4 regions of the Bacillus sp. FDAARGOS_235 genome follow, and region 3 is predicted to be linked to each of the others. Evidence: riboswitches for the same ligand, from Rfam matches in the RefSeq annotation. Region 3 holds a riboswitch; each other region holds the start of a gene.
The links. A riboswitch is a leader RNA that binds a small molecule or an ion and turns the genes downstream of it on or off. The one in region 3 is predicted to bind thiamine pyrophosphate.

Region 1: another riboswitch for thiamine pyrophosphate. It lies ahead of thiC (phosphomethylpyrimidine synthase ThiC); the one in region 3 lies ahead of tenA (thiaminase II).
Region 2: another riboswitch for thiamine pyrophosphate. It lies ahead of thiT (energy-coupled thiamine transporter ThiT); the one in region 3 lies ahead of tenA (thiaminase II).
Region 4: another riboswitch for thiamine pyrophosphate. It lies ahead of A6J74_RS14750 (MTH1187 family thiamine-binding protein); the one in region 3 lies ahead of tenA (thiaminase II).

Annotation. Positions count from the first base shown of each region.
Region 1 is NZ_CP020437.2:3,208,979-3,214,711, reverse strand. It holds gene A6J74_RS18420 (arsenic transporter) at 120-1,478, shown strand; gene thiC (phosphomethylpyrimidine synthase ThiC) at 1,582-3,342, opposite strand; TPP riboswitch at 3,456-3,571, opposite strand; gene lldP (L-lactate permease) at 3,643-5,301, opposite strand; gene A6J74_RS18405 (magnetosome magnetite crystal formation protein family) at 5,598-5,733, shown strand, end outside.
Region 2 is NZ_CP020437.2:3,561,571-3,567,303, forward strand. It holds gene A6J74_RS20410 (sensor histidine kinase) at 1-1,793, shown strand, start outside; gene thiT (energy-coupled thiamine transporter ThiT) at 2,016-2,684, opposite strand; TPP riboswitch at 2,771-2,872, opposite strand; gene A6J74_RS20420 (FeoA family protein) at 3,067-3,294, shown strand; gene feoB (ferrous iron transport protein B) at 3,291-5,279, shown strand; gene A6J74_RS20430 (FeoB-associated Cys-rich membrane protein) at 5,293-5,460, shown strand; gene A6J74_RS20435 (lipoprotein BA_5634 family protein) at 5,496-5,733, opposite strand, start outside.
Region 3 is NZ_CP020437.2:2,171,703-2,177,435, forward strand. It holds gene A6J74_RS13095 (ABC transporter permease) at 1-259, opposite strand, end outside; gene A6J74_RS13100 (ABC transporter ATP-binding protein) at 259-1,008, opposite strand; gene tenA (thiaminase II) at 977-1,672, opposite strand; TPP riboswitch at 1,756-1,859, opposite strand; TPP riboswitch at 1,920-2,032, opposite strand; gene A6J74_RS13110 (SH3 domain-containing protein) at 2,307-3,467, shown strand; gene A6J74_RS13115 (hypothetical protein) at 3,473-3,805, shown strand; gene A6J74_RS13125 (DUF3965 domain-containing protein) at 4,046-5,197, opposite strand; gene A6J74_RS13130 (CBS domain-containing protein) at 5,674-5,733, opposite strand, start outside.
Region 4 is NZ_CP020437.2:2,494,768-2,500,500, forward strand. It holds gene A6J74_RS14730 (glycosyl hydrolase family 18 protein) at 1-693, shown strand, start outside; gene A6J74_RS14735 (ABC transporter ATP-binding protein) at 1,257-2,006, opposite strand; gene A6J74_RS14740 (ABC transporter substrate-binding protein) at 2,003-3,001, opposite strand; gene A6J74_RS14745 (ABC transporter permease) at 2,998-3,771, opposite strand; gene A6J74_RS14750 (MTH1187 family thiamine-binding protein) at 3,743-4,063, opposite strand; TPP riboswitch at 4,165-4,266, opposite strand; gene A6J74_RS14755 (non-ribosomal peptide synthetase family protein) at 4,319-5,733, opposite strand, start outside.

The DNA.
Region 1 (5,733 bases), 1.0 Mb from region 3:
CATATTCACTTTCTTCTATTATACGTCTAGTTCCTCTTATTCTTTTTCGAATATACTACCAATACAGACCTTGAGACAAGCTACATTGATTCAAGGAAAAATAGAAAGGTAGGTAAAATATGAGCATTGAGATATGGATTACTATTATTGTATTCTTCTTAACGATGATTGTTATCTTTTGGCGACCTCGTGGCTTAAATGAGGCATGGCCAGCAGCAATTGGCGCTGGTATTATCCTCATTACTGGACTTGTCTCAAGGCCAGATGTCATAGACATTATAAGTAAAATCGGAGGCGCTTCCATAACGATATTGGCGACCATCGTTATGGCAGTTATATTAGAAAGCTTCGGCTTCTTCCATTGGGCTGCAGCAAAACTCGCAAATTTAGCGAAAGGTTCTGGACGCCGCCTATACTGGTATATTCAATTACTATGCTTTCTTATGACTCTTTTATTTAATAATGACGGTAGTATTTTGATTACAACCCCAATTCTAATCCTTCTTCTGAAAAATCTTCAATTAAAGCCTCATCAACAAATTCCTTATTTATTAAGCGGTGCTTTAATCGCCACTGCTTCTAGTGCACCAATCGGTGTAAGTAATATCGTAAACTTAATCGCATTAAATATCGTTAATATGACTCTTTATATGCATACTGCTATGATGTTTGTACCTGCAACATTAGGATTATTGTTTATGTCATGGCTCATGTACACTGTTTTAAAGAAAAAATTACCAGAGAAATTACCGGTTTCTTCATATGATATTGAAGAAATTTTCTTCACGAAAAACTTCCATCCGTTAAAAGGAAACAATTCTGTTGATACGAAACAAAAACGTACAAAATTCATGTTAAAAGTATTAGGTTTTGTCTTCCTTATGCGCTGTCTTCTGTTCGTTGCATCCTTCTTATCTATCCCAATCGAAATCGTTGCAGTGCTAGGTTCCCTCGTTCTTCTTATCTGGAGATGGTACTACTTACGAACAAACCCTGTCGATATTTTAAAAAAGACACCGTGGCACATTTTAATCTTCGCCTTCTCTATGTACGTCATTATTTACGGGCTTCACAACGCAGGATTAACAGCCGCACTTGTGCAATGGCTCGAGCCACTTGTAAGTCAGCATTTACTCTATGCTAGCTTTGCAATGGGCGGACTTGTATCCATCCTCTCTAACGTCTTCAATAACCACCCTGCCCTTATGATTGGTACAATCACATTAACAGAAATGGGGCTAGATCCAGTCACATTAAAAACAATCTACCTCGCAAACATTATTGGTAGTGACATCGGTTCACTATTATTACCAATCGGTACACTAGCTTCCCTCATCTGGATGTATATTCTGAAACAAAACAAAATTAAAGTAAAATGGAAAGATTATTTAAGCGTATCTCTCATCGTTATTCCTCTCACAACAGTCGTCACATTATTCCTCTTATACTACTGGGTACACCTCTTCTTTGCCTTATAAAGAAAACAGAAGCCCCCTTTGCTACCGTCTTAGCAAAGGGGGCTTTTTCTATAATTAAGTTAGGTACTACAGTGTGATCAATCAAGTAAAGAGGTGTAACGTGTTATTGGTATAAATGACTACCAGTATCTTTAAATTCTTTCGCCTTCTCTTTCATTCCTTTTTCAATTGCTTCTGTCGTTTCTAAGTCATTTTCTTTCGCATATTCACGAATATCATGTGAAATTCTCATACTACAAAACTTCGGTCCACACATTGAACAAAAATGAGCTGTTTTCGCTCCTTCTGCTGGTAACGTTTCATCGTGATACTCCATCGCACGTTCAGGATCTAAAGACAAATTAAATTGATCGCGCCAACGAAATTCGAAACGTGCTTTTGAAAGTGCGTCATCACGCTGATGAGCCGTTTTATGCCCTTTCGCAAGATCAGCCGCATGTGCTGCAATTTTATACGTAATAACCCCTTCTCGAACATCATCTTTATTTGGTAAACCTAAATGTTCTTTCGGCGTTACATAACAAAGCATCGCCGTTCCAAGCCAGCCGATCATTGCTGCTCCAATTGCGGATGTAATATGGTCATATCCTGGTGCAATATCTGTCGTTAGCGGCCCAAGTGTATAAAATGGCGCGCCCTGACAAATATCAAGTTCTTTCTCCATATTTTCTTTAATTAAGTGCATCGGTACATGTCCAGGTCCTTCAATCATAACTTGCACATCATGTTTCCAAGCGATTTTCGTCAATTCACCAAGCGTTTCAAGCTCCGAGAACTGCGCTTCGTCATTTGCATCTGCAATCGAACCTGGACGTAATCCATCTCCAAGCGAGAATGAAACATCGTACTGCTTCATAATTTCACAAATCTCTTCAAAATGAGTATATAGGAAGTTTTCTTTATGATGGAATAAACACCACTGCGCCATAATCGAACCACCGCGTGAAACGATACCTGTCGTACGTTTTGCAGTAATTGGAATGTAACGAAGTAATACACCAGCGTGAATCGTAAAGTAATCAACGCCTTGCTCCGCTTGCTCAATTAACGTATCACGGTACACTTCCCACGTTAAATCTTCTGCAATTCCGTTTACTTTCTCAAGCGCTTGATAAATGGGCACAGTTCCAACCGGTACAGGAGCATTACGAATAATCCATTCGCGCGTCGTATGAATATTTTTACCTGTAGATAAATCCATAATCGTATCTGCACCCCAGCGCGTTGCCCATGTCATCTTCTCTACTTCTTCTGCAATAGAAGAAGATACAGCAGAGTTTCCGATATTTGCATTTACCTTCACATGAAAGTTACGTCCGATAATCATCGGTTCTGCTTCCGGATGGTTAATATTCGCTGGTAAAATCGCACGACCTTCTGCAATTTCCTTACGAACAAACTCAGGCTCCACTCCTTCACGAATCGCAACATACTCCATCTCAGACGTAATAATGCCATTACGCGCATAGTGCATTTGCGTAACATTTGCACCTTCCTTCGCTCTAAGCGGCTTACGATCCATTTGCGGGAAAACAGGTGTATGTTTCGAAGCCACTTTCACACCGTCATCCTCTGGTTTTACTTCACGCCCTTCGTATGCCTCTACATCCCCGCGCTCCATGACCCAAGAATGACGCGGCGTTGGAATCCCCTTTTCCAGCTCCACTTTATAGGCCGGATCCGTATAAGGACCACTCGTATCATACACACGGATGGGCGGATTTTGGACACCATTCGTATCGCTTTGTGCAATCTCACGCATCGGTACTTTCATACCTTCCCGTGGTCCATCTACATACACTTTCTTACTTCCTGGTAAACTCGATTTCAATTCAATTTGTTCAGCTGAAACAGATTGTTTCATAACCTTTGTTGCCCCCCTGTACGTGACAAGGACGAGATATGGCCAGCGTATGCCAAAACAAAAAGAGCCAGGTCCATAAAAAAATAAGGACCTGGCTCATAAAAGACATCATTATGTAAAGCCGCTAACTTCCCTACGCTGGTACGAGCCAGATCAGGTCCAAAGGGTTAAGAAGTTCACGCGCTTCTCTCTCAGCCTACGCATACGTTAGGCACCCCTAGTTTATCACTGATTTAATTTTCAATACTTTCTCATCATACACGATAATCTGAAAAATGAAAAGTTTATTTCTTTTATTGTTTATGGAATCATCCACGTTAAATAATATGCCTGTACATACGTCATAATACCAACGATAATAACGAAGAACAAACTATGCTTCACTGTAAAACGGAACAAATCCGACTCTTTTCCGGCAAGTCCAACTGCAGCACAAGCAATTGCAATCGATTGCGGAGAAATCATCTTACCTGTTACACCACCTGTTGTATTTGCCGCAACGAGAAGTACTTCAGATACGCCAACTTGCTGTGCCGTAATTGCTTGTAAATTCGAGAACAGTGCGTTCGCAGACGTATCGGATCCTGTTAAGAATACACCAATCCAACCTAGGAATGGTGAGAAGAAAGGGAATAGTCCGCCAGTTCCTGCTAGCGCTAGCGCTAATGTAGAAGATAGACCAGAATAGTTTGCGATAAATGCGAATCCTAATACGAATCCGATAGATAGAATTGGCATCTTAAGTTCGTTTAACGTTTCTTTAAATGTCGCTACTGCATCTTTTGCACTCATTTTCAAAATAAAGATAGAAATAATACAAGCAATTAAAATTGCCGTTCCAGTCGCTGATAAAACATCTAATTTCAAAATTGCTTCATAAGGCGTTGGTTTATTTACTATCGGCTCTGCTTTCATTACTAAATTGTGTAAGCCTGGAACTTCAAACTTAAATACAAGACTTTCTAAAGCGCCTCCTGGAGCAAATAAAGATTTAAAGAAGCTTTGGCTCCAAACAACTACCATAACCGTTAAAATAATGAACGGAGACCATGCTTTCACTACTTTTCCTATTGTGAGTTTTGGCATAGATGTCGTCGTTGTTGCCGCTACTTCACTATTTGCTTGTTTAGATTGATAGATTTCTTTCGGCTGCCAAACTTTTAAGAACAGCGCTAAACTCACTAAACTTACAAGTGCTGACGTAATATCCGGAAGCTCCGGCCCTAGAAACGTTGCTGTAATAAACTGTGTAATTGCAAATGAACTACCTGCTACAAGTAACGCAGGCCACGTTTGTTTTACCCCTTTAAACCCATCCATTAAAAATACGATGAAGAACGGAACAAATAATGATAGAAACGGTAACTGATGTCCAGCCATTTGTCCGATTTTATGTGGATCAATACCCGTTACTTGTCCAGCAACTGTAATCGGAATTCCCATCGCTCCAAATGCTACCGGTGCAGTATTTGCGATTAAACAAAGACCAGCCGCATATAAAGGATTTAATCCGAGACCTGCTAGAAGCGCTGCCGTGATTGCTACTGGTGCACCGAATCCCGCAGCCCCTTCTAAAAATGCTCCGAATGAAAAACCAATTAAAATAACGAGTAAACGGTGATCATTTGTAATAGATAATACAGATGCACGAATGACATCGAATTGACCTGTTTTTACGGAAATTTTATACAAAAATACCGACATAATGATAATCCAAGCAATTGGCCATAGTCCGTATAAAAAACCGTATCCGGTTGCTGCCATCGCCATCGTAAACGGCATTTTATAAGCGAATAACGCTACTAAAATTGTAAGTACAACTGTAATAAATCCTGCCACATACCCCTTCATGCGGAAAACTGCTAAAGCTAAGAAAAAAAAGATGATTGGAATAAGTGCGACTGCTGCCGAAATCCAAATGTTACCGAACGGATCATAAACTTGTGTCCATGTGTTCATTGTTCTCTCCCCCTAAAGAATCCCCTTTTAAATAGAATAACCTCATCAATAGACTATCAGGTCATCATACCTTTAAGTCTAAAAATAAAAAACGTTCAAGAAAACGTTTTCATCTAATCCCATTTATACTTTATCACAGCGTTTTCCATAAAAAAAGATTTTTTTGAAAATTTTATTATTTAAAGAAAAAATCTTACAAAATCGTCACGTTCTTGTAATGTTCATCGATAGTAAGCTTGTAAAAATTACTGCATAATAATAGTATAACAACGGAAATTATTTATGAGGTGATATATATGAATGGAAACAAAATACTAGCTGCTTTATCATACTTTAGTGTACTATTTGCCCCTATCTTATTCCCAATCATCGTTTGGATTGTGGGGGATGCTGAAACAAAGCCACATGCAAAACGTGCTCTATGGACACATA
Region 2 (5,733 bases), 1.4 Mb from region 3:
TTTTAGCGACGATATTTATTGGACAAACGATATTTTTCAAACAATATTATGCGAATCGAAAAGTAGAAGATATTAAAGTGAATTTAAATTCCTTTGAAAAGAATTATTTAAATTACGCAGGAAATGCAGAAGGAATTCAGAAACTGGAGCAAGACTTTTTTAGAGAAAATAATACGTGGATTACGACATTAGATCAGAATGGGAATTTAAAACATGTGGATGATTTTTATTTTGAGGTAACGATAGACCGTAGGAAACAAAAGGAGTTTGGACAACAAATATTCAAGATTCCCTTATACAATCTCGTCAATATAGAGGAGATTGATAATAAATCATCAGATCAGTTTTTAGGACAAACAATGTCTGTTTCTGGGGTGAAACAAGAAGATAGTTTTATTCCATTCTCTTTCATGTTAAGTAAGCAAAATTTAAATGGATCTAATAAGCCATTAGAAAAAGCGTTTCAGGAGAAAATTAAATTAGATGAGGAGAAAAGGAGAGCAGCTGGGGAGCAACTTGTTAAGGAAAAGAAACCAGCTGTTCAGGAAGAAGCTGCTCAGGAATTAGGCTTTTACATAGGAGGACGTGTTACAAAAGTACAGTTCCCAGATGTAAAAGGTCCTGTGAATCCAATTTATAAAAATAGTATATTCTTGGATAACATAAAAGAATTTCAAACGGATTTATTATTAAAAGAGAGCAAGCACATACAATATGCAACACAAACAATGGACTATGAAAAAAATGATATAAAATATAAATTATTAATTAAGCCAATAAAAGAAAAAGATGGATCAGTAGCATATATATATGCGATGGCTTCTTTACAACCAGTAGATGAGGCTGTACAAATGGTACAAGATTATTACATTTACATTATTGCATTTGTAGTCGTTTTGGTTTTTCTAGCTTCGTTTTATTACTCGAAACAAATTGCAAAACCGCTACTAAAAATAAATGATACAACGAAAAAAATAGCGCATTTAGATTTCACAGAAAAAATACCAATTACTTCAAAAGATGAAATTGGTGATTTATCGAAAAATATTAATACGCTATCGAATAAACTCCATTCGCATATTGGACAGCTAGAACAAGATATTGAAAAGGAAAGAAAGCTAGAAAAGACGCGGAAGGAATTCATTTCTGGTGTTTCACATGAATTAAAAACACCGTTAAGTATTATGAAAAGCTGTATTTCTATTTTAAAGGATGGGGTAGCTGAACATAAAAAAGAGTACTATTTTCAAGCGATGGAACGAGAAGTAGATAAAATGGATACGTTAATTTTAGATATGCTTGAGTTAGCTAAATTTGAGTCAGGTACATATAAAATGAAAATGGATTCATTTTATATCGATACAGTAATTGAAGATATATGTGAACACCTTTCTGTAGAAATAGAGAAAAAAGAACTTCGTGTTCATAAAAATATAGGTCCATTTGAAGTAGTCGCAAATCAAGGCCGGATTGAACAAGTCATCGTGAACTTCATTACGAATGCCATACGTTATACACCGAATAAAGAGGATATTATTATTTCTACAATAGATGAGAAAAATCGTATAAAAGTGTGTATTGAAAATAAAGGTACTCATATTGAAGAAGAGCAATTAGATAAAATTTGGGATCGTTTTTATCGCGTGGATGCAGCACGTCATCGTTCACAAGGTGGAACAGGGCTTGGGCTTGCTATTTCAAAGAATATTTTAGAACTGCACGATGCTGAATATGGGGTAAAGAATACAGAAGATGGTGTGTTATTTTACTTCTACTTACTGAAAAAAGCGTAGATCATACATGCTACGCTTTTTTTTAAGTTATTTTCATATTATCTTTACCTAATCTTTATTTTTAAGAGATATAATCTTGTTAGAAAAAGAGGTTATGTAAGGAGTAGATTAGCCATGAATAGCAATTTACTAGGTGTGATGGTATTTATTTTTCTTTGTGCATTTATTGTATTTATTATCGATATTACTCATTGAGAATTTTGATATAAAAAAGGGCGCTAGTTAAGCGCCCTTTTTGTTTGCATTTATTTGATAAGCATTGATGCTTTTGAATAAGCGTGGTGAAGTGATAAATAAAAATATAAGTAAAACTGTACATAGAATAAAAGAACCAAGCATTGTGCTGCCATTTACGATTAATGAATATAGCACAGCTGATTGACCTTTCGGTGCATATTGTCCCCAGAAAATAATACCGGCAATAAAGTGACAGAAGTAACGAGCTAGACTACCGATAAATGTAGCAACGATAATGAATCCAATTACTTTCTTTCCTTGGTTTTGTTTTGATGAAGGTTTATCTTTATGGCTACTTAAGTTTGATTGTTCGTTGCCATTCGCATTAGATGCTAAAAGTGCATTTTGAATTGGACGATAGAATAACCCGGCAAATCCGATAAAAGCAAAGGCAATGAAGTACTCAATGAATGCTTGAACTGGTGTTAAAATGTAGGCATCACCTACGACAATTTGTAACAGTCCCCAAACTAAACCACCTAAGAAAGCTGATTTAAAGCCCCAGCGGTAAGCAATAATAAAAATAGGAATCATAGCGAATGAGATAGAACCGCCTGTTGGAAGTTTAATTGATAATGGTAAAATGTCGATGACCATGGCGAAGGCTGCAAGAATAGCAGATTCGATCATCGCTTGTAAATTAGTGTTACGCATGTTGTCTCCCCCTAAATCCAAGTTGTACAAAAAAGAATAGATATCATAGGAGGATACGAAATACGTAAATAAAAATGAGGTATGTATTTCGGACGTTTGCACAATCCCTGCGTTAGCATTAACTAACAGGTTCGAAGGGTCGGAACGAAGTGTTCCCTCTCAGCGGCATGGCTCCCCCAGTGATAACGAGATTCTTTATTTGCTATTGTTTATTGTAAGCGAAATGGATGAGAATGGCAAACGAATACAGTATGACAATAATTGAAATACAATTGTAGCGAAATGTTAATAAATATGAAGCAAAAGGGTATAGTACAAGAGAAATTGGGTGTGGTATAATTTTTTTGAAAATAATTATCATTCTCTTCTGAGGGGGAAGGTTATGAGCTTAGTAGATATTAAAATTGGAGAGAAAGTGTTAGTAAAAAGTATTCAGTCTTTAGATCAGCTATTAAAGCGTAGACTAGCTGCTTTCGGTCTTGCTGAAGGAAGCGAACTTCGCCTGAAACAGAAAGCGATGTTTAAAGGTCCTTGTACATTGGAGTGTCGTGGACAGTTAATTAGTATTCGTCATTGTGACGCGAAAATGATAAAGGTGGAATTAGCGTGAATAAGGTAGCTTTGCTAGGGAATCCGAATACAGGGAAGACATCATTATTTAATGCACTTACTGGTTCTTATGAATATGTAGGAAACTGGAGCGGTGTAACAGTAGAAAAGAAGGTTGGTAAATTAAAAGATAGACAAGGAACATTAATTGATTTACCAGGTGTTTATGATTTAAATCCAGTTTCACGTGATGAAGGTGTTGTAACAAACTTTCTATTAACAGAAGAATTTAATCATATGTTAAATATCGTAGATTCCTCGCAGTTTGAAAGAAATATGCATTTAACGTTGCAGTTACTTGAATTTGGTAAGCCAGTCTCAATTGGTTTAAACATGGTTGATGTGGCGAAGCAAAGAGGAATTGTAATTGATGTAAAACGATTATCAGAACTATTAGGTGTAACAGTTGTGCCTGTCGTTGCAAGAAGTGGAAAAGGCTGTGAAGAACTGCTTACGACTCTTAAAGAAAATGACAAAAAAGAGAAAAAGCCATTCCTTATTTCATATGGTGTACAAATGGATGAAGGAATTGGAGAAGTAATTGCTCTTTTAGAGACAGTGAATTACGAGCATCCGAGATGGTTAGCACTTCAATTTTTAAGCAATAACGAAGTAGTAGAAAAAGAAATAAAAGCATTACCAATTTATAAGGAACTCATAGCCATTCGATCTCGCTTAGAAGGAAAACTTGATTGTACGTTAGAAGAGCACATTTACAAAACTCGTGAAGCGTATATTGAAAAGTTAAAAACAAATGTTATGAAGCATGAGAAAGAAGGAAAAATTCCTTTTTCAGAAAAAATTGATAGATTAATTACACATAAAATTTTAGGACTTCCAATCTTTTTAGCAGTTATGTTTTTTATTTTTCAGGTTACGTTTACTTGGATTGGTACACCTTTATCGGATATGTTAGATGAGTTTTTTGGTGGCCAGCTTACGGATTGGGTGACGGCTGGACTTACAAGTATTGGAGCTTCTGATTTTATTCAAGCGCTTGTTACAGAAGGTATTATTGCCGGTGTTGGTGCTGTGTTAGTATTCGTTCCACAAATCTTTGCACTATTCTTTTTCATTTCATTATTAGAAGACTCAGGGTATATGGCGCGAATTGCAGTTGTTATGGATAGAATTATGGAGTTCTTCGGTTTAAATGGAAAAGCCTTTATTCCGATGATTATCGGTTTTGGCTGTAACGTTCCAGGTATTATGGCAGCGAGAACGATTGAACAGGAGAAAGAGCGTTTACTTACAATTTTAGTAACACCATTTATGTCTTGTTCAGCACGTTTACCTGTATATGCATTATTTGCGGGAGTGTTCTTCCCTCATAGTCAGGCAACTGTTGTGTTCTCTTTATACGTTGCAGGGATTGTCCTTGCGTTATTAGTTACAAAAATAATGTCTCTTACTATTTTAAAAGCGGAAAAATCTATTTTCGTCATTGAACTACCGCCTTACCGCGTGCCACAAGCGAAAACGTTATGGCTTAGCACATGGGAAAAAGGGAAAGGGTTTGTTCGTAAAGCTGGTACATTCATCTTTGGTGGTTCGGTTGTCATTTGGCTATTAAATTATGCAGGTCCATCAGGATTTGGTGTTGATATGGGAGACAGTTACTTAGCGATGATTGGTGGATTTATCGCACCGCTATTTGCACCGCTAGGCTTTGGAACGTGGCAAGCTGCAGCATCCCTTTTAACAGGATTTTTAGCGAAAGAAGTTGTCGTTTCTACAATGGCGATTATTTATGCGGTTAAAGAAGATGTGCTTGGAAACGTAATGGGAGCACATTATACAGCATTATCAGCGTATGCATTTATGTTCTTTATTTTATTATACGTTCCGTGCTTAGCGACAGTAGCTGTTATTAAACGTGAAACAGGATCAGCGAAATGGACGATTTTCTCAGTCGTTTATCCGCTCGTAGTTGCTTATGTATTAACGCTTATTATATACCAAGTTGGATCTTTACTCGGATTCTAAAAGGAGATGTATGATGATGGTCAATATTATAATTGGAGCTATCATTTTTGGTTATGCAGCATATACGTTAGTTAATTTCGTAAAAAGAAGTAAAAAAGGAAAATGCGCAGCATGTTCTTTAAATAAGTCATGCCAGTCGCAAACTTGTAGTCCGGATATGGAGCAAATCGCTCACAAGTAGAAAAAAAGCTTTGCGAATCTCGCAAAGCTTTTTTCTTACTTTTTAATTTTTACAAGTTGTGATGTTTCTACATCATTTTTGCCAGGGAATTCTTTACTCGGGTCCTTATCAAATTTTAATACACCCACCGATTTTTCTTCACCTTTTACATTGTTGTAAGTTGCATCATCAACAATCGCGAACATATCTGCATATGCACGGCCACTTCCGATAATTATGTTGCCTTCATATTTTAATTTCGCGCCATCGATTTTAGCATTTTCAACTTTGTTT
Region 3 (5,733 bases):
TCCATGTACTCGCATTCATTAACATCGCTAGCCCTACACCTAATACGATAGAAATAACAACACCTATTAAAACGACGTATAACGTTGCCGGTAAATGAACCGTAAATAATATGTCTTTTAGTTTCCATATCTTCATTACAATTGCTGACGGTGACGGTAAAATGTACATTTCATCTACAATTCTTGCTCCTATTTCCCACATAACGAGTAAAATGCTAGAAAGTGTAATGGCAGGAACTAATTCTTTCAATCGGTTCATCATACGAGTACCTGCCTTTGTAACATACTAAGAAGCTCATCTTTCAGCGCTAACACATCCGGTTTATATAAATCTTTTCGTGTTCTGTTATGATCAAGCGGCACAATCCGTTCAGTCAAAGTAGTTATCGGCTGCTGTTCCACCACTAAAATTCGATTCGAAAGAAACAACGCTTCTTCCACATCATGAGTGATAAATAAAATTGTTTTTTCCCACTCTTTCCATTGTTCAAACAACCATTCTTGCAAAGATGCCTTCGTTAAAGCGTCCAATGCGCTAAACGGTTCATCTAGCAATAATATCTCTCCGCCTGTTAATAATGTTTGGATAAAAGATACGCGCTGCTTCATACCACCAGATAAATCTTTCGGGTATTTTCCCTCGTATCCTTGTAAACCAAATTTATGTAACAGTTCCTTTGCCTTTACTTGTGCTTCTTTCTTCTGTACACCCTGACATTCTAGTGGCAAAGCAGCATTCTCAATAATTGTTCTCCACGGCAGGAGCATATCTTTTTGAGGCATATACCCTACAGGATGACTTTTTGTTTCTGTCAGCTCTATCCGTCCAGTACTAACTTCTTCTAAGCCTGTAATAAGGCGAAATAGAGTACTTTTCCCGCAGCCACTTGGCCCAATAATGCTTACAAACTCTTTCTCTTGTATAGAAGTATTTAATTCATCGATGATTGGCTTCTCATCATAATGAAAAGAAACATTATGAAACTGTAGTATGTTCTTGCTCCTCAAATCCCCACATCTCCTTACGATAGGACATATCCCAGAATAAATATTCAAATCGACTGGAATATAAGAAAATCTCCTCTAATCTTTCTAGCTCTCGCTCTGACTTTCCAATTGCCATTTCATCTAATAAATCTATTAACCAAATACAAAGGTTACCGTATTCTTCAGAACTATATCCTTGAATCCACTCACCAAAGAACTCATGATCTCTCGCTCCAGGAATATCATTTAAACGCTTTCCAATTTCCCAATAACTCCACATACATGGAAGAAGTGCTGCTATTAATTCCGCAAGTGTGCCATTTTGAGATACAGACATCATGTAATTTGTATAAGCTAAATTTTTAGCAGATGGTTTTGCTGATTCTATCTCCTCTATAGAAATTCCAAGCCTTTTTGCATACTGTTTATGGATCGTCATTTCTCCATTTAATATTCCATCAATTTGTTCAGCAAATTTTCCCATTACTTGTGGATTCGTTGCCTTTACAACACCGATGGCATATAGCTTTGCATAATCTAACAAATATAAATAATCTTGAATAATGTAATACTGAAACTTATCTTTTTCTAACGTGCCATCCCCCATCCCTACTACAAATGGATGATTATGACTCATCTCCCAAACTGGTTGTACAGCTTCTAACAATCTATTACAAAATTTCATTTCTATTTCCCCCTTCAATATATGTATCTAAATAAAAAACCACTTCTATAATCAGAAGTGGTTACAACAAATAAAATTATAGTTTATTCGTTGTTCCACTTCCCTTCGCTAGTATTACCTAGATCAGGTGTTGTAAGGGTTAAGGATTATTCCTCTCTCAGCACGAAAAGCACCCCTAGTGGTTTCAATATAAAATTTTCAAATAAAAAAGCCCCGTTTCTATACGCAAAGAAACGGGGACTCATCATTAGTGTCCGAATTGCTTCCCTACGCTAGCATAATCTAGATCAGGTAATGAAAAGGATCAAAGACTTAAGGTCTTACTCTCAGCTGGCAACACCAGCTCTCCTAGCAAACTATAAAATTATCACTGTCAGTATAACACCCTAATAAGACATCATCAACTGTTTTAATTTTCTCAATTGTCAACGAAATTACAGAGTTATATAATAATTATTATTCTATTTCGTAAAATAAAATACCAATTAATTCCATAAAAAGGAATCATTATCCTGAAAAAATTTATTTTTATATTGATTTCATATTACATTTATGTGAATACACCCACTATATTATATCTTTATACTATAATAAAATTACAACTAACTATACAACTAGAGGAGGTCTCTATTATATGAATATGAAAGCTACAGCTCTAACAGCAACTACTGTCGCAATCGCCTCATTACTTCCTTCTATGGGCGAAACAAATGTACAAAAAGCAAACGCTGAACAATTATCTAATGTCAAAACTGGATATGTCAAAGTCGATCAAGTAGCCTTACATAAAGAAGATAATACAAATAGCACATCCCTTGATACAATTCGCTTTAATACGAAAGTTAACATACTTAAAACAACGAAGGATTGGTATAAAGTATCTGTTAATAATAAAGTAGGCTATGTACAAAAAGATGCTATTCTGCAAAAAAACAAACTTCAATCTACTAATCAATACATCGTCAATGCTAATGCATTGAACGTTCGCTCTGAACCTAATTTAGAATCTTCCATTTTAGATGTATTACCAAATGGTAAGTTCGTGACTATTCAAGGAGAACAAGGCGAATGGTATAAAATTTCACATAACGGTCAAACAGGTTATGTACAAAAAGCATTCGTATCTAATGGTTCGCAGCCCTTAGTAAAAGGAATCACAGTTCAAAATGATACGAAATATACTGTTGCAACACCTAAATTAAATGTACGTAACAATGCTAGCACAAATGGTACTCTACTTGGTTCTTTACAAAACGGTACACAGATACAAGTAGTAGAAACAGTAGGAACTTGGTATAAAATTCGTTTTGGCACAGGATACGGGTATGTGGCCAAACACTATGTGGTACAAAATCAACAGCAATCACAAGCTCAAACAGCTCAATCTTCAGCTATTCCAGCAGTTTTCAAATTCCCTACCCAAGGAAAAATCAGCTCAACCTTTGATATACGCTGGGAACAAATGCATTATGGAATAGATATTGCAGCACAAGGTAACGTCTCCATTCAAGCTGCCGCTGCAGGTAAAGTTATTAAATCATATTATTCAGCTAGTTATGGCAATGTAGTGTTCATCGCCCATCAAATAAACGGGAAATTATATACAACAGTTTATGCTCATATGAAAGATCGCACTGTACAAGCTGGTGATCAAATACAAACTGGACAATTACTAGGTCATATGGGTAACACAGGTCATTCATACGGACAACACCTCCATTTCGAATTACATAATGGAGAATGGAATTTTGAAAAAACAAATGCAGTAAATCCACTGCCGTATTTAGTTAGGTAAATTGTATGCCACGCAATATACCTCTCTTCATTGAATACTTAGCCTTTTTAGGTTTAATCTGTTGTTTAATAATTTACAATACAAACACTGTATTTTTATCTATTATCATTGCTTTTGTTGCTCTAGAAATTATGATGGAGTCATTTCAAGTGCGACTAAAGCAAAAAGTTGCCCATGTTTATAATGCTATTTTTCTATTAAGTGCCCTTATAACAAATGTTATTAGTAATGGCTTTTATTTATCTACTATAATTCCCGTATTCTTTATGGCTGTTTTATTATTCATAGCTAGATACATTAATGTCCCTAATAATAAAAAACATGAACAAGAAGCTTAGAAAGAGGAGACACTGTGTACCAATCTTTCAAAGATAACACAATGAAATATATATTGAATTTATACGGAAAACTAAATACTTTTTTTGGTATACAAGGAAGTTATACTGCACAACTTCTCCTATATGGAATGCTATTTCTCATCTTAATCACTTTCTCCTTGTTTTACTAACAAAAAAGGATCTCACATAACATTGAGATCCTTTTTAATTTATATTAATTTTTCATATGTAAAATACTGTTTAGCCACAAGCATATTTTTCATAAATAAAACTAAGATTATATTTTTTCTCTAAACCCATTCTTTGTTCATCGTCACACCAATAGAAAAGAATATCATGAATCGTCGCATAACGCTTATTTTTAAGAAATAGTTTAAAGAATGATGGTAAACAATCATGTAATTGTATAAATATATAATTGCGTAGTATTTCCTCTTTATATTCAATGCCCTTACAAATATACAGTAATTCTTCACAATAATATGCATGCTGTGGAACTTGAATCATTTCGAAAAATGGCACGTATGATAATAACTTTCCGATAAAATGGTTATATCGATCCATTATACCTATTGTCATATGTTCCATCATTTCTTTCATCACATATAAATAATCATCTACATGAGTTGTCTTTAGTGGATCTAATCGATCTGAAATTTGAGAAAGTACAGCTCTTTGACAAGCTAAAACTACTTGACTAGGTCCATAATATGATAGAAAATCTGTACACTTACGATACTTTCGCAACAAGTCATGTCTATATAAATCATACACAAAAGTATTACAATACATCGCTAGACTCATCATATCACTATTCAGCTGCTCTTTTGACTGTGCTTTAGCCCTCTTACACATATAGAAGAATGTAAACTCTAATATTTCTTTTTGAGATAATAGATGTTTACAATTTGTTATACATTTCTCATTAAATTTAACTCTATCCCAAATTTCTACATCCCCATCTGTTAATTCCCCGACACGATATTTAATAACTAAATAGTTTAAAGCAACTGCTTGTGTCAAAAGATCCCATGTTTCATATTCCAATGAAGTTTGGACAAATTCAGCTAGCCCTTGTGTTACCATAAAAGTATTTGCCTCTTCATACCAACCAATCTCTTGACATAAACGAAGAATACGTACTAAGGTTGGAATTTCATCTTTATGAAACTGTGGTAAATTCTTTACTCTATTCATTCCATAAACGATAACTGCTGCTAAATTTTCTTCTTTATAAAATTCTTTTTCTTTCCATGCTAATATAGTTCGCTCTTTTCCTTCACCTTTTGGGTGACAAGGTACAAGTAAAGATAATAATTCAGCAAAATTATTTGGTTCTATATATGTATCTGTAACCAAATTCCAATTTGGATCGCCCTGTACAGCCCTCATATAATTCCCCTTCCCTTTTTATCCCGCTATTTGCCGGGCAGTAAGACGCCCACCTCAAAATCCAGTGAATGCGAGGAAGTTAGGTGGGAAATAAAACTGCCGATAAAAGCCCGATTGGTTCAACGAATAATCATTGGCGGATGGACAAAACCCCCAATAATTAAAGTTTCACTTTATCTACGTAGGAAATATTAATTCATTATTACAACACTAAAAATAAATATTGTTATATTCAAAACCTATCATAATACTTATATCTATCAGTATATCACTTTTTCTCTTATTTAAAATTAGGAATGAAAAATTTAAATAAACTGTCGAAAACCTTAACTATGTACTTATTATATAATGTCTCAGATACATCACGCTAATATATTAGTTTAATCCACATATACTAGAATAATGTATCTGATTTTTATCCATCATTTATCCCACTATTTGCGGACAATAACACTTTCACTAATTAAAGTTTAACTTTATTCCGTACGTTCCGAGATTTCACTTAAAGCGAACCCAGCTTGATCATCTGCCGCTTC
Region 4 (5,733 bases), 320 kb from region 3:
TGGGAACTTAGTGGTGACTGTCGCACAAGTCCAAAATATAGCTGTAGTGGTCCAAAATTGCTTGATACGTTAGTAACCGAATTACTTGGTGGACCTATCAGTCAAAAAGATACTGAATCACCAACGAACGTAAAAAACATTGTGGTTACTAATAAAACCTCAAGCTCAGTCCAATTAAGCTGGACTGCATCTACTGATAATGTAGGAGTTACTGGGTATGAAGTTACTGCTGGGGAAGAAAAATGGAGTACAACATCAAATAGCATTACAATTAAAAATTTGAAACCTAATACGGAATACACTTTTTCAATACTAGCAAAGGACGCTACCGGGAATAAATCACAACCTAATTCTATTCTTGTAAAAACTGATGATGCTAACACAACACCTCCTGATGGTAATGGTAAGGCTACATTTTCAGTTACTTCAAATTGGGGAAGTGGCTATAACTTCTCAATTGTAATTAAAAATAACGGCACAAGCCCTATTAAAAACTGGAAGTTAGAATTTGATTATAACGGCAATTTAACACAAGTTTGGGATTCTAAAATTAGTAGTAAAACAAACAATCATTATGTAATTACAAATGCCGGATGGAACGGTGAAATTCCTCCTGGTGGATTCATTACAATAGGAGGTGCAGGAACAGGTAACCCTGCCGAACTTTTAAATGCCGTTATTAGCGAAAACTAGACGTAACATTCTTTAATTGTTTCACTAAAGTTTGAATTTAGGTTTGAATAATCTTTCCTAAATTCAAACTTTTAATTTTGCGAAAAATCACAAATCAAAATTACAATAACCTATTATAATTATATTTAGTTTTCAATATGAAGTTTGCGTGAAGTTCATCTGAATTTTACATGAATTTCCTTTAATTTCTATTGTCTTCCCATACTAATCACCTTATTCTTTATATATAGGAATAATTTTCATTCCATTTCAAGCTATCTATATATACAAAAAGATAGTTGCCTATTAGGGAAAGGCGTCTAATATTATTATAAATATAAACATAATCGCAGAAAAAGCACGCTTATAAGCGCACCATAAGAGTGCTTCTTCATACAATTCTCATGTAAGAGTTCTCGAAAATCATGTTAATCACAAAGAAAAGGCCGTAGCTTATATAAGCTACGGCCTTTTCTTTGTGATTATTTTTAAACGTTCCATTCTTCGATATTCCATACTTTCGTTATCCACGTTTCATAGAAAGAAGCTCATGTGAAACGATTAAAACTGTTAAAAGACTTTTTCTATTTTTTCATATAAGGAGCTAATACACTTAAAATTTCTTCCTTATCCTTCTTTAACTCCAATGATGTTAACATATCCATCGTTCGAGGACGAGGTAATTTCACTTGCACTTCACCAACTATTGATGCTGGTCTTTGAGATAAAATAAATACGCGATCAGAAAGTAAAATTGCTTCATCTAAGTCGTGTGTAACCATAACAATTGTTTGCTTTTCTTGATGCCAAGAATTTAAAAGCCAACTGTGTACTTCCATTTTTGTAAATGCATCTAATTTTCCAAAAGGCTCATCAAGTAGCATAATCGGCTTCTCACATAAGTATGTACGAAGAAAGCTAATTCTTTGGCGCATACCACCAGATAATGCATCAGGATAATGATCCGCATATTCATCTAACTCAAACTGCTTTAATGCTTCCATTCCTTCTGTTAACCTTTGTTTTTTAGATTTCCCCTCAATTTCTAATGGAAGAACAATATTTTGTAAAGCCGATCGCCACGGTAATAATAAATCTTGTTGTGGCATATAGCTTACAACATCTTGTTTTCTCACATGTTCCTCATTATAAAATACCTCTCCACTCGTTGGCTCTTCAACACTCGCAATCATATTTAACAATGTGCTTTTCCCACAACCACTTGGACCGACAAAAGAGACAAACTCTCCCTCCTGTATAGAGGCACTAATATTTGCTAATACATTCTTTCCATCGAAAGATTTCACAATATCTTTTATTTGTAATCCGCTCATTTTTCACTTGGAAGGAATTCATTTGTAAAAGCATCTTTTACATCAATTTTCTTTTTAATAACTTTGTTGTCGTATAAGAAATTCATGTAATTCGTCCAAACTTCTTCCTTCTGTACTCCCCACGCTTTTGCATCATCTTGATACTTCGTACTTAACCACTTTTGACTTTCTTGTACTAATTCCTTATTCACATCTGGAACAGCTTTAATTAAAATATCAGCAGCTTCTTTCGGCTCTTTAATTGCAAAATTATAACCTTCTGTCGTTGCAGTCATAAACTTTTTCACGAAGTCTTTATCTTGCTTCGTATGTTTTTCACTCGTAATAATAACAGGACTATAGAAATCAAGCGCTGGATCTAAGTCTTTCACCATAATCGTATTTAACTCTTTTCCTTGACGCTTCGCTTCAATGCCATCCCATCCATAATAAATCCATTCAAAGTCCGCATCACGACCGATTGATTTGAAGAAGTCTGTTTGTCCTAAGATAATTTTTTCGACTTTATTAAAATCAGCTTGATGTTTCTCCATAATTGTTTTTAACGTTGCTTCTTCTGCTGGTCCTCCCCAGCCACCATAACGTTTACCTTCAAAGTCTTTCGGTGACGTCATATTATCTTTTTTTAGTGATGCAAAAGCAGAGGTATTATGCTGAATAATTGCACCAACAGAAACAACTGGGATTCCTTCAACACGAGCTAATGTTACATTTTCCTGTGCGCTTATCGCAAAATCTGCTTTCCCAGAAGCAATCATCTGCTCTGCTGTGACATTATCACCAGGCTGGATAATTTCTACATCAAGCCCTTGTTTTTTGTAATAGTCTTTCGTTTTCGCTACATATAAGCCAGTATGATTCGTATTTGGAAACCAATCTAAAACAACTTTTACTTTTTTATCTTTACTTGCACTTTCTTCTTTCTTCGCCGGATTACACCCAGCCACACTTACTGCTAATAAAACAGCTAACATAATTTTTAAACCTTTTTTCATTTTCTGCCGTCCTTTCTATATATCCATGGTGCTGTTATTCTTGCCATAAACTCCACGATAAAATACAGACATAATGTCACCATGACGATAATTGCTGCAACACCAAATACTCGAGCAGTTAAAAAGGATTTTGTAGCTCTCGTAAGCATAACCCCTAACCCTTCACTTGCACCGAGCCATTCTCCGATAATTGCCCCCATCACGCTATATGTAACTGCAATTTTTAAACCCGAGAAAAAGTATGGGAGCACTGCCGGAAACTTTACTTTCTGGTAAACTTGCCATTTCGTTGCTTTCATTGTTTGCAACAATTTCAACATATTTTTATCTACAGTTTGAAAACCTTCTAAAATACTAAGCGCAATTGGGAAGAAACAAACGAGTATGACGACCATTACTTTCGGCAACATCCCATATCCAAACCAAATAATAAATAACGGTGCAAGTACAACGATTGGAATCGTTTGCGAAATAACGAGCAACGGATTTATTAAAATACGAAATAAAGGTATCACGTCCATAATAATTGCAATACTCGTCCCAAGTAAAATCGCAAAAAATAGTCCGATTATAACTTCCTGCAGTGTTTGCATCGTATTTGGTAATAGTAAATCCTTCATTCCAATTAATTCTTGAACAATGGCAGAAGGCTTTGGTAAAATCCACGGTTCGATTTTAAATAATGAAACAGATCCTTCCCATATCGCAATGAGAAGGATAAGCCAAATTGTTGTAATAAGTTTAGATTGCTTCTGGTTTTGCATATTCATCACGGTACTTCCAAACCTTTTCATCTATCGTTACACCAGTGCTTGGACGATAATGGATTTTAATAGAAGTAATCACTTCTTCAGCTCCAGCATCGACGCAAGCTTGCTGCGCACGTTTCACGACATCAAGAAGTACATCTAATTCTCCTTCCAACGTTGTTTCCATTGCTCCTACTTCATAACGAACTCCCGATTGTTGTACAACTTCAATTGCTTTATCAACAACAGAATATACATCTTTTGTTTTTGCTTGCGGTACTACTGAAAATGACATTGTAACTTGTTGTGACATAATAAAATCCCCCTTATAAAATATGTTTCCAAAAAAAGAAAAGGCTTTCCTACCATGTAGGAAAGCCTTGTATACAAGTTATTCTATAATAACTTATGCTACATCACTTTAAAGTAACTCCCTACGCTGGCATTATCCAGATCAGGTTGAGGGTCGATGTATACTTACATCCTCTCAGCCAATTGGCTCCCCGGTTCTTAATTCGTTCTCATTGTAGCATGATTTATTTTATTGAACAAACAAAAGCGTACATAATCATTTCATTACTTTTGGAAAATATCCAACTTTTTCACCATGAGCTAATAACAACTGAATAAATTCTTTATTAATCGCTGGCACTATCAGCTCTTTTTTCTTAGTCCATTCATTTGTTCTACGAGTACCCATGACAATTTCAGATTGCTGTGCTCCATCTCCTGCAACTTGAGAAGCAATTAACTCTGCTATTTCTTCATTTCCTTTTGCTAATTCAAGCCCGATATTTACATATTCCGAAAGTGGAACCATTTCAAGATTGTATCCACATCCCTCAATTAGCTTTATAAAATGTTCAAATTCAACTTGATGTGGATGACAAATATGTAACGTCTCTCCTACAATTTTTGGATCTTGTAAATACGATACAATCGACTTACTGGCAAAGTCAATTGGTGTAAAATCAACTTTCCACTTCACATTTGGTGCCTTTCCAATTAGAAGCATCGTTTTAATAAGACGATAAAATGCATTTCCTTCAATGTTTTGTTGGAACGAACCCGTTTCTGAATGACATGCTAGGTTACCTGCACGATAAATATTCCCTCGTATGCCGCTCTTCAAAGCTTCACGAACAAGATTTTCCGCCTGTAGTTTACTATCGGAATACACATTCTCTAACTCTACATTATAATTGAAATCACCTGTTTCCATATATGTATCCCATTGCTCTACCGCTAATTCTATCGGAATACCAATTGTAGAGATAAAGTGGAATGTAGCACCATTCTCGGCTAACGCTAGCATACGGCTCGTGCCTTGGACGTTCACATTTTTAAATTGTTTTACATCTCCAAAATGTCTTACATCTGCACCGCAATGAATTACCGTATCGACCTTAGAACTAATTAAAATAAATTCCTCTTCGCTCATCCCAAGATACTCTTCTCCCAAATCACCAGGTACAGCCTGTATACGCTGTAACCACTCTTCACATATATCATTAAAGTAGCTTGTTAATGTATCGATAATTCTTTGTTGCACATCTTTCGTCGGTCTTACTAAACAATAAATGGTAGCAGATGTATCTCTCAATAATTCATATAATATGTGCGACCCCAAATAACCAGTAGCTCCAGTTAAAAAGACATTTGAGATGTTAGTGTCTTCTAAAACATTCGAATAAGTAATAGTATTCGGTTCGTGAATCACCTTATATTCACGAAATACTTCTTCTGTCTCTACTTTTACTTCTCTCTCAATTCTAGCTAATCCATATATCGTTCTTTCTTTAAAGAAATCTTGAATTGTTAAATGTGAAAAATCTTCTTTTAACAATGTTAAGACTCTCAATACTTTCAACGAATGTCCACCAATTGTAAAGAAATCATCATGCACTCCAATTTTTGAAATTCCTAATACCTCTGCCCAAGCTTTCGCTATCTGTTTCTCCGCTTTAATAGAAGGCGCGACAT